One region of the Mesorhizobium sp. B2-3-11 genome, then DNA from elsewhere that is predicted to be linked to it. Evidence: riboswitches for the same ligand, from Rfam matches in the RefSeq annotation. Region 1 holds a riboswitch; the other holds the start of a gene.
What was found. Region 1 has a riboswitch for cobalamin ahead of FJ960_RS20240 (aromatic ring-hydroxylating dioxygenase subunit alpha). Riboswitches for the same ligand answer to the same signal wherever they lie in the genome.

Region 1 (7,525 bases):
CATGTCCATGACCGGCATCCGCATCGGCAAATAGACTTGACGCAACAAGGGCAGCACCTCGGCGAAGAAAGGCTGCATGAAAACAGCGAGTGCGATCAGATAGCCAACGGTCAGAATACCACCGACCACACTCTCGGTCGTAAAAAGCGGACGCAGCGAGCGTCGCTGTAGCGCAATCACAAGGGCCGGCAGCGCCAGAGCCAGCACGCTGTAGGGTGGTTTGATCATCACGAAGATACCGGCGCCGACACCGGCAACCATCCGCTCGGCGATGCTGCCGGCACGAAAATCCGCCGTTCGATCACGTGCCGAAAGCAATGCCAGCCACGGCAGCAAGGCGATCACGGCAATCTGCTCGCGCTGGCCGAAATCCGGCGGAAACAGGAACAGCACGACAAACACCGCCGCCGGAATGATCCAGACGCACCGCTTCAGAACCTCGTCGGTCCGTGCAAGAATGCGAGCCGAAAAGCAGACGGAAGCAGCCGCGAGTGCCGCCACGCCCACACTCACCCAAAATTCCGCCGACAGCCCGGTCAGGCGTTCCATGGCGAGGAAAGGCAGATAGAGCCAGGTTGAAAAAGGTGGATTGCCCTCGGCGATATCGACGTAAAGGCGTTCGCCGTTGAGGACACGGTCGCCAACCGTCAGCAGCCAGGACACGTCGACATTGCTCGGCACCACGATGAGCGAGACGACGACCGCATAAATGGTGATCAACAGCGTTGCGACAACCGGCCCGACAAGTCGAAATACAGCCTTGCTGGATTTCAAGCTCGCCGGCTTGCCCTGAGCAACGAGCGGGGCATTCATGCAAATGGCTTTCATCACCGGAACAACCAGTATCGGTGAGTTTCTAGCAGCCAGCAGTTAAGGGCGTTCTAACCTGGCGGTTGAACGCCATTTGACCGCTACAGATTGCACGGCGCGTCGCTATCGGCCTGGATGCTTGCCGGGATCAGGGCCGCGAACGCGGGAACCGGCTGCAGGCGCGCCGATGCGGCGCCGGACCGGCGGAACGCTGATCCTGACCGTGATGTCCAGCATCATCTCTCCCACCGTCGGCGGGCAAGGTACGGTCTGCAAGAAGACCAGGGGCGACGGTCCCTCTGGCGGCTCGCGGCGGGTCGGTCCGCCGCGCCATGCTTTGCCGCGCCATGCCCTGGCGGGCGGCTCCTGCCGCAGCCGGCCGCTCTTGCGTCTCAGCCGCAACTGCTTGGCAAAGCCGCGCGACAGCCAGGCCAGCCTGCCGAAATCGGTTCGCGGCTTGGCCTGCAGCACCGCCGACCAGCGCGAAAGGCCGGTGAGGTCGGCCATGTCAAGCACGCGCGCCAGCACCCTGTCCGGCACCGCCGCGCCAATATCGAGCGCGAGGTAGGAGAGCGCCACCGCCGCGGCCACGGCAAGGCCACGCCTGGCGACAACGTCGAGGAACACGTCCCAGTCGACATCGCCGGCGCGAATGGCTACAGCGCAATCGACCAGCCAATCGCTGTGCGTGTGGGCGTCGAGCCCGCCATGCGCGATGGCGAGCGCGATGCGGTCCGCAGGCGACGGCACCAGCACGCCGACGCCGCTGAATTCGGCCGCCGCCGCTCGCCGCCAGATCCCTGGTCGTCCTCGTCGCTTTGCTGCGAACCGTCATAGGGCGGATCAAGCCTCGATTTCCAGTGCCGACAGTGGCTTTGAACAGCAGGCCAGGATGAAGCCATCATCGATCTCGTGATCGAGGATGCCGCCATTGTGGCTCATCTCGACGCTGCCGGAGACTTTCTTCACCTTGCAAGTTCCGCACAGGCCGAATTCGCAGGCCGCCGGTATCCGCACGCCCGAAGCACGCGCCGTCTGCAGCACGGTCTGGCCGGCGACACAGTCGGCGTCGACGTCCGAAAGCGCGAAGCGGATCGGCGTTGCGGCTTCGACGGGGACAGCCACACCGTCCTGCGCCGGCGCCGCGAATGGCGCCGGGATTTCCTCAACGGTCGGCGCGGCAAAGCTCTCCTGATGGTACTTTGCCATGTCGAAGCCGGCGGCTTCGAGCATGCCGCGCACGGCGCGCATGAAGGGATCGGGGCCGCAGCAGAAGATTTCGCGTTCGCGGAAATCGGGCGCCAGCAGTGGCAGCCGGATAGCGTCGATGCGGCCCATATGGCCATACCAGCCCTCGCGGCTCGACCGTTCCTCGATCATGAAGCCGAGCGACAGGCCCGGCATGTGGCCGCCGAGCAGCTCCAGCTCCTTGCGGAAGATGATCTCTTCCGGGCGCCGCGCGCAGTTGACGAAGCCGACATCGGTCCATGGCGCGCAGTCGTTCAGCCAGCGCAGCATCGACATCATCGGCGTCACGCCGGAACCGGCCGAGATGAACAGATATTTCGCCGCCGGATGGCTGTGCAGTGAAAAGTCGCCGCCTGGTCCATAGGCCTTGACGTGCGAGCCGGGTGCCAGGTGATCGAACATCCAGCGTGTGCCAATGCTGCCCACCTGCGCCTTCACCGTCACCGCGATCGAGAATGGCCGCGACGGTGACGATGACAGCGTATAGGTGCGCATCAGCGGCCCGTCCGGTGTCGGCAATTCCAGCGCCACGAACTGGCCCGGCTTGTAGCGGAACCAGGTCTGGTTGTCGGAGCGGAAGGTGAAGGTCTTCACGTCGGGCGCCTCGTCGGTGACGCCGGTCACTTCCAGCACCTGCAGCCTGTCGTTCCAGGGCGCCATCTGGTCGAGATGGCGATAGAGGCCGAGGTCCGTCATCGCATTCATCCTCTTGTCCCTTTTGTTCTGCGCATGCCCAAAACCGCCGTCTTTAGCGATATGCCTAGGCAACGCTGCGCAGGGCCGGCCGGCCGCCTTCGGCAAGCCGTGGCCCGATGAAGGACGCGTACCACTCGACGAACTGGATCACGCCGCCCTCATGCAGCTCCGAATAGGGGCCTGGCTCGTAGGCCGGCGACAGGATGCCGAAGGCGTTTTCCTCGACGATGCGGCGATCCTGGTCGTTGGTCTCGGTCCAGACATGGGTGAGTTCTGCGAGATCGTAATCGACGCCCTCGACCGCATCCTTATGCACCAGCCATTTGGTCGTCACCGCCGTTTCCGTGGCGCTGATCGGCAGCACCCGGAAGGTGACGGCGTGGTCGCCCAGGATGTGGTTCCAGGTCGTCGGATAGTGGTAAAGCAGCAACGAACCGATGCGGTTGGTTGAAACGCTGTCGGAAAGGTTCCTCTCGACCGCGCGCTTTCCCGTCATCGTATAGCTGACGGCATCGCGCAGCAGCGGTGCGCGGGTCGCGCGATACTGGCCGGCCGGATCGATGCGGAACTTGCTCGGCAGGCCGGCCGCTTCGCATTTCGCCCAGTGCGCCAGCATCTCCGGATCGCTGTCGGCGCCTTGCACGCCGGTCACCGTCGGTGCTTCCGGGAAGGTCTTGCAGAGTTCGGGATGATTGCCGGCGCAATGATAGCATTCGCGGTTGTTTTCCCAGACCAGCTTCCAGTTGCCCTTCTCGATGATGGTGCTCTCGAAGGCGACTTTTGCCTCACACAGCCGGTGCGGCAAAAGGTAGGGCTCGATCATCACCCGCATCGGCGCGAAGTCGGCTGGCTCCTTGGCCAGGCAGATGAAGACATAGCCGGCGACGCTTTCGCAGGCGACCGGCTTCAGCCCGAACTGGCTCTTGTCGAACCCATCGGCCATCTGGCGGGCGAACAGCAGCCGGCCGTCGAGCTCGTAGGTCCATTGGTGATAGGGACAGACCAGCTTGGCGGCCGTGCCCTTGTCGGAATTGCAGACGCGGCTGCCGCGATGGCGGCAGGAATTGTGGAAGGCGTTGATCTTGCCCTGCTGATCGCGCACCAGCACGACCGGATAATCGCCGATCTGCACGGTGATGAAGCTGCCCGGCTTGGGCAATTCGCAATCATGGCCGATGAACAGCCAGTCGCGATACCAGATCAACTCCATGTCCAGCTTGAAGTAGTCCGGGTCGGTGTAAAAAGGCTGTTCCAGCGAAAAGTCTTGTCTGCGGCTGCTCAAGAGCCTCAGCATGTCGTTGCGCGCGTCCATGTCCTGTCCTCAGTTTCAAGGACTGAACTGGTGGTGATTGAGGAAGGACTGGGCGCAGATCGGCGAAAAGCCGGACAAACACCATCCGCCTCTTGACCGCCCACCGCGATCAGTCGAGTTCTAGCGATCTCGGGCTGGTTTCCGGGCTCTGGAGTTGTCCTTGCGGACCATCGCGACACCTTCCCAGGCTTTAGCCCAGTGGTCTCCCGTTGCGACTTGAACTCCACCACCGTTGCGGGGGCAGCGCCGGAATCTGACCGGCTTCCCAATTCTCCGCTCCGTCGTCACGCAGCGGCACCTGAGATGCCTGATCTAATCACGACAGGCTTTGCGACATCGGCACGAAAGCGACATCGCATCCATGCGGCGCGACACGCATGCTGGATCGTCATGACAGGCTTGTAGCCGTTGGAATCGCCTTCTGCCGCCAAGCCGCGCCGGCACCGTCTTCGACCCCTTTGCCGGCAGCAAATAGGTTAACAGTTTCAAAAAGTGACTATTAGAGGAGTCTAAAATCGAACCGAACGGTTCGTTTCTGTTGACGGTGCGTGCAAGATGCTGTGAACGCCGAGCCTCCGACACAGTTGGTGATCAGGATGCTGTTTCAAGGTAACCAGCTGATATCACAAGAGAAAATAAGAGATGCGGAAAGCGCTGGTACAATTTCAAGTGGTGGAGTCATGGTCCACGCTGAACAACTTCGTGATTGGAAACGGCAAGGGTGCTCTCCCACATCGGGGCTGTCCGAACGACGCGATTTAATCCCAAGACACGCCGCTAGATGGACGGAAAAATACTGGAGTACCAAAATGAAAAAGATCATTCTCACTGCCGCCGCCCTTCTGGCTGTTTCCGGCAGCGCCTTCGCTGGTAGCGACAATTACGGTTCGAACGGCGCCAACCAGCCTGCTGCCGCGGTGGACAGCTCGTACACCGCTTCCACCTCCACCAAGACGTCGGAGCCGGGTGCTCAAACGCCTGCTCAGGGCAGCGATCGCAACCTCTTCGGCCGCTAACGGCCTGTCCCCACGGACGGCGGGCTTGCCCGCCGATCCGGTAGAATTCAAGAAATTCAGGAGTGTCTAAAATGAACAAGATCCTTATTGCCGCCGCCGCCGTTCTGGCCATTTCCGGCAGCGCTTTTGCCAGCGACAACTATGGCTCCAACGGTGCCAACCAGCCTGCCGCCGCGGTGGACAACTCGTACACCGCGTCGGTCGACAAGTCGGCTCCTGCCAGCCAGGAGCCCGTCCAGCACGGCGCCGATCGCAACCTGTTCGGCAACAACTAACATCTCTTCAAGCAAGGACGGCGCGCTCAGCCCGCCCCTTGAATTCGAAAAAATCGGAGTACCGAAATGAAAAAGATTGTTCTTACCGCCGCCGCTCTTCTGATTGCCGCTGGCAGCGCCTATGCCGGCAACGACAACGTTGGCGGCACCGACATCAACAAGCTGGCGACCGTCAACGTCGACACCTCGCATACGGGCTCGATCCGCAAGAGCGAATCGCCCGTCTACAAGCTGCTCAATTCGTCGGGCGACGTACAGAAGTCCGCCCCTCAGGGCGCAGACCGCAACCTCTTCGGCAACAACTAACCAGCCGTGGTAATATACAAAAGAGAGCGGCGGGCTTGCCCGCCGCTCTCTTTTTGCGTTGTCGAGACAGCTTGTAGTCTCAGGCGGCTTTTGCTTCCGCTTCCTGCAGGGCGAACGACCGTCCATTCGCATCGAAGATATGAAGATCTCCGGCATTGGCGGTCAGCCGCAGCGTCGAGCCGCGCTTGACCTCGACATTGCCCGGCAACTTGGTCACCAGCGGCAGGTCGGCACGGCCGATGTCGATATAGACCAGCTGAACCTCACCGAGCTGCTCGAGATAATCGACCGTCCCCTCGAACAGATAATCGCTACCACTGGCGATCGCGAGATCTTCCGGCCGCACGCCGAAGCTGACCGCCGCTCCCTTTGCCGAAGCAGGCGTCGCGATCGGTACCGTCGCCTTGCGGCCGCCGACATGACTGACGATGGTCGGATTGCCCGTCTTGTCGACCGTCGCCGGCAGGATATTCATGGCCGGTGAGCCGATGAACTGGGCGACGAAGAGGTTGCCGGGGTTCTTGTAGAGCTCCATCGGCGTGCCGACCTGCTCGATGTGGCCATCCTTCAGCACGACGATGCGGTCGGCCAGCGTCATCGCCTCGACCTGGTCGTGCGTGACATAGATCATAGTCGTGTTGGGCATCGATTCCTTGAGCTTGGCGATCTCGATGCGCGTGGCGACGCGCAGCGCCGCGTCAAGGTTCGACAGCGGTTCGTCGAACAGGAACACTTTCGGATTGCGCACGATGGCTCGGCCGATGGCGACACGCTGGCGCTGGCCGCCTGACATCGCCTTGGGCAGGCGGTCGAGATATTTAGTCAACTGCAGGATCTCGGCCGCCTGCCGTACCCGCTTGTCAATCTCGGCCTTGCTTTCCTTGCCGATCTTCATCGAGAAGGCCATGTTGTCGTAGACGGTCATGTGCGGATAGAGCGCATAGGACTGGAACACCATGGCGATGCCGCGCTTCGACGGCGGCACGTCGTTGACCACCTGACCGTCGATCCTGAGTTCACCCGAGGTGATTTCCTCAAGCCCGGCGATCGAGCGCAGCAAGGTGGACTTGCCGCAGCCCGACGGGCCGACGAAGACGATGAATTCGCCCGATTTGATGTCGAGGTCGATGCCGTGGAGAATGTTGAGATTGCCGTAGGACTTCTTCACTTGTCTCAAATTGACATCGGCCATTGATTTCCTCCAGTGATTCCTCGGATGTTTCAGCCTATGCGTCCGAACCAGGCGTCGTAACCGCCGAGTTCGACCGAACCGGTGCTCGCCTGCCCGGAAAACCCGTGTCCCACCAAAGGTTGCAGGGTTCGGTTGCCGAGGTCAACCTTCGTCGGCCTGGCGCCCAGATTGAAAACGCAGACGACCTCCTCATTGCCCGCCCGGCGGGTGAAGGCGACGGTGTCGCCCTCGCTTTCGATGAAGGTGATGTCGCCCTTTGCCAGCGCCGGATGGGCGCGGCGGAAGGCGAGAAAGCGCCGGTAATGCTCAAGCAGGGAGGTCTCGTCGCCTTGCTGCACGTTGACCGCCTGTGACAGATGCTTGGCCGGCACCGGCAGCCAGGGTTTTGCCGGGGAGAAGCCGCCATTCCTGGCGCCGCCATCCCACACCATGGGCGTGCGGCAGCCGTCGCGGCCCTTGAATTCCGGCCAGAAGCGGATGCCGTAGGGGTCCTGCAGATCCTCGAAGCGCAGGTCGGCCTCGCCGAGCCCGAGTTCTTCGCCCTGGTAGATGCAGACCGAGCCGCGCAGCGACATCAGCAATGCCGAGATGACCTTAAGATAGGCGGACGGGTCGGCTTCGTCGGCGGCCCAGCGCGAGGCCGGGCGCATCACGTCATGGTTGGAAAACG
Region 2 (7,525 bases), on a different contig from region 1:
CTTGCAGATGCGCGAAACCAGGTGCGCGCAGCTTGCAGCGGTAGGGCTTGTTGGTGCCGTCGGAGACCAGATAGACGCCGAACTCCCCCTTCGGCGCCTCGACCGCCGCATAGACCTCGCCGGCCGGCACGCGATAGCCTTCGGTGTAGAGCTTGAAGTGATGGATCAGCGCTTCCATCGAGCGCTTCATCGCCGCGCGCTTGGGCGGCACTACCTTGCCGTCGAGATTCGACACCGGACCGGTGCTCTCCTTGCCGAGCAGCAGGTCGACGCATTGGCGCATGATCCGCGCCGACTGGCGCATTTCTTCCATGCGCAGGAGATAACGGTCGAAGCAGTCGCCGTTCTTGCCGATCGGGATGTCGAAATCCATTTCCGAATAGCATTCATAGGGCTGCGACTTGCGCAGGTCCCAAGGCGAACCCGAGCCGCGCACCATGACGCCCGAAAAGCCCCAGGCCCAGGCGTCGGCCAGCGAAACAATGCCGATATCGACATTGCGCTGCTTGAAGATGCGGTTGCCGGTGAGCAGCTTGTCGAGGTCATCGAGCGATTTCAGGAACGGGTCGATCCATTTGCCGATGTCCTCGACCAGTTGGCGCGGCAGGTCCTGGTGGACGCCGCCGGGACGGAAATAGGCCGCATGCATGCGCGAGCCGGAGGCCCGCTCATAAAACACCATCAGCTTTTCGCGCTCGACGAAACCCCACAGCGGCGGCGTCAGCGCGCCGACGTCCATCGCCTGCGTCGTCACATTGAGGATGTGCGACATGATGCGGCCGATTTCGCAATAGAGCACGCGGATCAGTTGGCCGCGCCTCGGCACCTCGATGCCGAGCAGGCGCTCGGCGGCGAGCGCGAAGGCATGCTCCTGGTTCATCGGGGCGCAATAGTCGAGCCGGTCGAGATAAGGCACCGCCTGCAGATAGGTCTTGGCCTCGATCAGCTTTTCCGTACCACGATGCAGCAGGCCGATATGCGGATCGACGCGATCGACGACTTCGCCGTCGAGTTCGAGGACCAACCTCAAAACACCATGCGCCGCAGGGTGTTGAGGGCCGAAATTGATGTTGAAATTGCGGATGGAGGTTTCGGCCATTTACTGCTTTGCCTTCTCATCCCCGGGCAGCACATAGTCGGTGCCTTCCCAAGGGGAAAGAAAATCGAAATTGCGGAATTCCTGCTTCAGTTCCACAGGCTCATAGATCACGCGCTTGGCCTCGTCGTCGTAGCGCACTTCGACGAAACCGGTCAGCGGGAAATCCTTGCGCAGCGGATGGCCTTCGAACCCGTAATCGGTCAGCAGGCGGCGCAGGTCCGGGTGGCCCGAGAACAGCACGCCATAGAGATCGTAGGTCTCGCGCTCGAACCAGTCGGCGCCTGGATAAACGCCGGTGATCGACGGCACCATCGTCTCTTCGTCGGCCTGCACCTTGACCCGGATGCGGACATTCTGTTTCGGCGACAGCAGATGGTAGACGACGTCGAAGCGCTTGGCCCGCGACGGATAGTCGGCGCCGCAGACATCGATGATCGAGATGAACTGGCAGCGCGCATCGTCGCGCAGGAAGGTCATCACTTCGACCAGGTCGCGCGGCTCGACATTGATAGAGAGCTCGCCATAGGCGAGCACCGCGTCATTGACGCGGCCGATCAGCTTCTCGCCGAGATAGGTCGACAGTTCGGTAAGGGATGCGGCCATGGATTTACCGTTCGATCGTGCCGGTGCGGCGGATTTTCTTCTGCAGCAGAAGAATGCCGTAGAGCAGGGCTTCGGCGCTCGGCGGGCAGCCGGGCACATAGATGTCGACCGGCACTACCCGGTCGCAGCCGCGCACCACCGAATAGGAATAGTGGTAATAGCCGCCGCCATTGGCGCAGGAGCCCATCGAGATGACGTAGCGCGGCTCCGGCATCTGGTCGTAGACCTTGCGCAGCGCCGGCGCCATCTTGTTGGTCAGCGTGCCGGCCACGATCATGATGTCGGACTGGCGCGGAGACGCGCGCGGCGCGACACCGAAGCGCTCCGAATCGTAGCGCGGCATCGAGGTGTGGATCATTTCGACCGCGCAGCACGCCAGACCGAAGGTCATGAACATCAGCGAACCGCTGCGCGCCCAGGTGATCAGCGCCTCGGTCGAGGTGACCAGAAAACCCTTGTCGGCAAGCTCGTTGTTGATTTCGAGGAAGAAGGGATCGTCCTCCCCCACCGGCTTGCCGGTGTTGGGATCAATGATACCCTTGGGCTTCGGCGCGACGAGGGTGCCTGAACTGTCGTTCAATCCCATTCCAGCGCTCCTTTTTTCCATTCATAGGCAAAGCCGATGGTCAGCACTGCCAAAAACACCATCATTGACCAGAAACCGAGCATGCCAATCTTCGAGAAGGACACCGCCCAGGGGAAGAGGAAGGCTACTTCCAGGTCGAAGATGATGAACAGGATCGACACCAGATAGAAGCGGATGTCGAATTTCATGCGGGCATCGTCGAACGAGTTGAATCCGCATTCATAGGCGGACAGCTTCTCGGGATCCGGGTTGCGGTAGGCTACCAGGAAGGGCGCAGCCAGCAGCGCCAGACCGACCACCAGCGCCACGCCGATAAACAGGACGATGGGCAGGTACGAACTGAGGAGTGCGTTCATGCAGCGGCTTTCCGTTGGCGCCAATCCACGTTGATTACAGCACCGGACCTTAATGCGGAAGCGTGACAGTTTAACCGCTGAACCGTTTTAAGGAGCCTATGCTGCAACGCGGCGAGGGTTAGCGCAGCACTTCCAGTGAAGCAAGTCAAACCTTGTTCAAAACACCGAGCTGGACGGCAATCCGGGAGAAACTGGTCCCATACGCTCCTGTTTGATTTCCTTCGCCATTTACTCCACTTTTCTCTCCTGACAGGGTTGCCGCCAAAACCCTGCTAGCATTGGCTGGAATCACGCCTCGCAACGACGCCAGACAGGTCCATCAGGGACGCATCCGCATGAAGGAAAAGATCTCGCTTGCCGCCGCCCGGCGCATCGCGCTCGCCGCTCAAGGGTTTCTCGATCCCCGCCCCGCCGGCACGCCCGACCGCCGCCACTTCGCCCGCGTTCTGTCCCGCACCGGCCTGCTGCAGATCGATTCCGTCAGTGCGGTGGTTCGCGCCCACTACATGCCGCTCTATTCGCGTCTTGGCCCCTATCCCCTCGCTTTGCTCGACAACGCCGCCGTGACCCGCAAGCGCACGGTCTTCGAATACTGGGCGCATGAGGCCTCGTTCCTGCCGATCGAGACCTACCCGCTGATGCGCTGGCGCATGCAGCGCGCCGAGCAAGGCGATGAAATGTATCTGGGGCTGGCCAAATGGGGCCGCGAGCACGCCGCCTACATAGAAGAGATCTACCGCGAGGTCGTCCAGCGCGGCCCGGTCGCCGCTTCTGCGCTGGAGGGCCAGAAAGGCTCCGGCGGCTGGTGGGGCTGGAGCCACGCCAAGCATGCCTTCGAATGGCTGTTCTGGGCCGGGCGCATCACCACGGCGCACCGGCGCGGCTTCGAGCGCTTCTACGACCTGCCGGAGCGCGTGCTGCCGCAGGCGATTCTCGACCTGCCAGTACCGGCCGCCGAGGACGCGCATCGTGAATTGCTGCGCATCTCCGCCCGCGCCCACGGCATCGCGACATCAGGCGACCTGCGCGACTATTTTCGACTCTCCCCCGCCGACATGAAAGGCCGGCTGGAGGAACTGGTCGAACTCGGCGAGTTGCTGCCGGTCCGCGTCGAGGGCTGGGACAAGCCGGCTTACCTCTATAGGGACGCGCGATTGCCACGCAAGATCGAGGCCCGCGCCCTGCTGGCGCCGTTCGATCCCGTTGTCTTCGAGCGCTCGCGCTCAGAGCGGCTGTTCAGTTTTCACTACCGGATCGAGATCTACACGCCGGCCGACAAGCGCCAATACGGCTATTATGTCCTGCCCTTCCTGCTCGGCGACAGGATCGTGGCGCGCGTCGACCTCAAGGCAGACCGGCCGGCAAGTGTCCTGCGTGCCCATGCTGCTTACGCCGAGCCCGGCGCACCGCCCGATACCGCCGCTCAGCTCTTCGAGGAATTGAAGCAGATGCAGGGCTGGCTTGGCCTCGAACGCATCGAAGTGACGCCTGCCGGCGACCTGGGCCCGGCGCTGTCCGACATCGCGGTGTCGTAAGCTCGCGTTGACACCGCTGCCCGCAAGAGCCTAAATCGGATCCAGACGGTCTCCTCTCGGCAAAGGGAGGAGCCAAGAGGGAATGCGGTGCGGGATTGAAAATCCCAAATCCGCGGCTGTCCCCGCAACTGTGAGCGAAGAGCCAAGGCCGAAAGCCACTGGGATTGTCCCGGGAAGGCGGCTACCCAAGGCGATGACCCGCGAGCCAGGAGACCTGCCGTCTGGAATGCAAGTATCCGATCGCCCGGCGGGTTTTCCGGGCAAGGAGCCTGATTTGGATCGCGACAGCAGTTTTTCGGCTGAAACAATGGACATTTCGTCCGGCGAGGATGATTCCCTGGCCGGCATCACTGTCATCGTCTGCGCCTCCTGTCGCGACGAGAGCGGCTCCGACGCCCGTCCCCGGGCCGGCGAACTTTTGGCCGAAGATACGCGCCAAGCCGCCTCGGGCGACAACATCCGCATCCGCACCGTCGAATGCCTCGGCAATTGCAAACGTCGACTGAGCGCCGCGATCCTGCGTGACGGCTGCTGGAGCTATGTATTCGGCGATCTGACCACGACCAGCGGCGCCGATCTCGTCACTGGCGCGAAACTCTTCGCCACCACCAGCGACGGCCTCATTCCCTGGCGGGGCCGGCCCGATAGCCTCAAGCGCGGCCTCGTGGCCCGCATCCCTCCCCTCGACATGCTGAAAGACTTGATATGACCGCATCCGTTTCCCGCGTTCCCTGCACCGTCGTCACCGGCTTCCTCGGCGCCGGCAAGACGACCCTGGTCCGCCATCTCCTGGAAAACGCCGGCGGCAAGCGTATCGCGATCATTGTCAACGAATTCGGTGACATCGGCATCGACGGCGAAATCCTGAAAGGCTGTGGCATCGACACCTGCCCAGAGGAAAACATCGTCGAGTTGGCCAATGGCTGCATCTGCTGCACCGTCGCCGACGATTTCGTGCCGGCGCTCGACCAGATCCTGTCGCTGACGCCGAAGGTCGACCATATCCTGATCGAAACCTCGGGCCTCGCTTTGCCCAAGCCGCTGGTCCAGGCTTTCCAGTGGCCGACAGTGAAGAGCCGGGTGACCGTCGACGGCGTCATCGCCGTGGTCGACGGTCCCGCACTTGCCGAAGGCCGCGTCGCCAACGACATGGACGCCCTGCAGGCGCAGCGCGCGCAGGATGAGAGCCTCGACCATGACGACCCGGTCGAGGAAGTGTTCGAGGACCAGATCGCCTGCGCCGACCTGATCATCCTGTCGAAGAGCGACTTGATGGATGCCGCCGGCTCGGCCCGCGCCAACGCCATCATCAACGAACACTCCGCCCGCGCCGTGAAGATCGTGCCGACGTCTCATGGCAAGGTCGATCCCTCGGTGCTGCTCGGGCTCGGTCTCGCCGTCGAGGACGACATCGAGAACCGCAAGTCCCACCATGACGGCGCATTCGACCATGAGCATGACGACTTCGACACGTTCATCGTCGACATTCCCTCGATCTCCAATCCCGACGAACTGGCAAAGCGCGTCGCCGCGGCCGCCGAACAGGAGAACGTGCTGCGCGTGAAAGGCTTTGTCGAGGTCGGCGGCAAGCCGATGCGGCTCCTGCTGCAGGCCGTCGGCCCGCGCGTCAATCATTACTACGACCGGGCCTGGACCGCCGGGGACAACCGCCGCTCGCGCCTCGTCGTCATCGGCCTCAAGGGGCTGAACCGTCCGGCGATCGAACGTATCCTCGCCGGCTGATTTCAGGCACGGGCCGCGATGCACATCCTCACCACGACCTCCGCCTCGCTCGACGACCTCGCCGAGCCTGTCGATCTCCGGCAGGCGCCGGCGGATATCGTGGCCTTGTCCTTCACCGACAGCGATCTCGCCGGACTGGCGGCGGCATGGAAGGCCGACGCCGATCGCCTGCCGTCGATGCGGCTCGCCGCACTGCGCGACCTGCGCCATCCCATGTCCGTCGATCTCTGGATCGACAGCGTCGCCCGCCATGCCAAGGTCATCATGGTGCGCATCCTCGGCGGCTACGACTGGTGGCGCTATGGCTGCGACCAGCTCGCGGCAATCGCCCGCGAGCGCGACATAAGACTGGCGCTGCTTCCGGGTGAAAGCCATGACGAGGATCTCAGGCTGATCGAAGCCTCGACGCTGCCGCGCGCCGAACTCGACGGCCTGCTCGGCTATTTCCGCGAGGGCGGCCCGGCCAATATGAGCACCCTGGTGCACAGGCTGGCAGGCCTGGCTGGACAAGATATGCCCGTCGCCAGTCCGGTCAGCGTGCCGAAAGCTGGTTACTATCAATCTGGATTGGGGGTCGCAGAACAGCCGGACCTTTCAAATGCCAGCACTCCCATCATCCCGATTCTCTTCTACCGATCGATGCTGCTTGCAGCCGATGTCGCCCCGATCGATGCGCTGGCCGAGGCTTTACACTCCCAGGGACTGGCACCGGTCCCGATCTTCGTTTCCAGTCTCAAGGATCCGGTGTCCCTGGCGTTCGTCGAAAATACCATCGCATCGCTGAAACCCGCCGCCATCATCACCGCGACCGCTTTCGCTTCTGGCGCCGAGCCCGGCGTGGAAACCCTGTTCGACCGCGCCGGCGTGCCTGTCTTCCAGGTCATCGTCGCCACCACGCGCCGCGACGTGTGGGAAAACAATCAGCGCGGACTGGCGCCCGCCGACCTTGCCATGCATGTCGTGCTGCCCGAACTCGACGGCCGCATCCTTGCCGGTGCCATCTCTTTCAAGGGCGAGAGCGATGTCGACGCGGCGCTGGGCCACCGCGCCTTGGCCAACCGGCCGGAACTGGATCGTGTTGAGCAAGTGGCTAGCCGCGTAGCGGCCTTCATCCGTTTGCAGCAGACCCCGCGCGCCGAACGCAAGCTGGCGATCCTCATTCCCGATTATCCCAGTGCTCCCGGCCGCACCGGCTATGCGGTCGGGCTGGATGTGCCGTCCAGCGTGATCGCCATGCTGCGGGACTTGAGCGAACAGGGCTATGCCGTTGACGCGATACCGCAAACGCCGCGTGAATTGCTGGATTTGCTGGAGCGCGGCGACTGTGGGCTGAGGCTGGACGACTATCACTCCTTTTCGACAGAGTTGCTGGCAACGGCAATTGCTGCGGTAGAGGCTGCTTGGGGCAGAGCGGAAGATGAGACAGGTCTTCGCGAGGCGCCCCCCTCCGGCAGGACAGAGGGGGGCGCCTCGCGAAGGCCTTCGCTATCAGGCAAAAAGCACTTCGCCTTCCGCGCCGCGCATTTCGGCAACATCACCGTCGCACTCGCCCCTGACCGTGGCCGTTCCGCGGACCGCCGCGCCGACTACCACGATCCGACGC

Region 2: another riboswitch for cobalamin. It lies ahead of FJ960_RS18845 (DUF1636 family protein); the one in region 1 lies ahead of FJ960_RS20240 (aromatic ring-hydroxylating dioxygenase subunit alpha).

Annotation. Positions count from the first base shown of each region.
Region 1 covers NZ_VFVS01000015.1:78,650-86,174, forward strand. Annotated here, with positions in the region: gene FJ960_RS20225 (hypothetical protein) at 1-813, opposite strand, end outside; gene FJ960_RS20230 (hypothetical protein) at 934-1,560, opposite strand; gene FJ960_RS20235 (hybrid-cluster NAD(P)-dependent oxidoreductase) at 1,654-2,754, opposite strand; gene FJ960_RS20240 (aromatic ring-hydroxylating dioxygenase subunit alpha) at 2,819-4,066, opposite strand; cobalamin riboswitch at 4,181-4,383, opposite strand; gene FJ960_RS20245 (DUF680 domain-containing protein) at 4,876-5,082, shown strand; gene FJ960_RS20250 (DUF680 domain-containing protein) at 5,154-5,357, shown strand; gene FJ960_RS20255 (DUF680 domain-containing protein) at 5,424-5,663, shown strand; gene ugpC (sn-glycerol-3-phosphate ABC transporter ATP-binding protein UgpC) at 5,743-6,855, opposite strand; gene FJ960_RS20265 (alpha-glucosidase) at 6,885-7,525, opposite strand, start outside.
Region 2 covers NZ_VFVS01000013.1:139,815-147,339, reverse strand. Annotated here, with positions in the region: gene FJ960_RS18870 (NADH-quinone oxidoreductase subunit D) at 1-1,099, opposite strand, end outside; gene FJ960_RS18865 (NADH-quinone oxidoreductase subunit C) at 1,100-1,702, opposite strand; gene FJ960_RS18860 (NADH-quinone oxidoreductase subunit B) at 1,707-2,288, opposite strand; gene FJ960_RS18855 (NADH-quinone oxidoreductase subunit A) at 2,279-2,644, opposite strand; gene FJ960_RS18850 (winged helix-turn-helix domain-containing protein) at 2,980-4,179, shown strand; cobalamin riboswitch at 4,209-4,416, shown strand; gene FJ960_RS18845 (DUF1636 family protein) at 4,454-4,888, shown strand; gene cobW (cobalamin biosynthesis protein CobW) at 4,885-5,922, shown strand; gene cobN (cobaltochelatase subunit CobN) at 5,941-7,525, shown strand, end outside.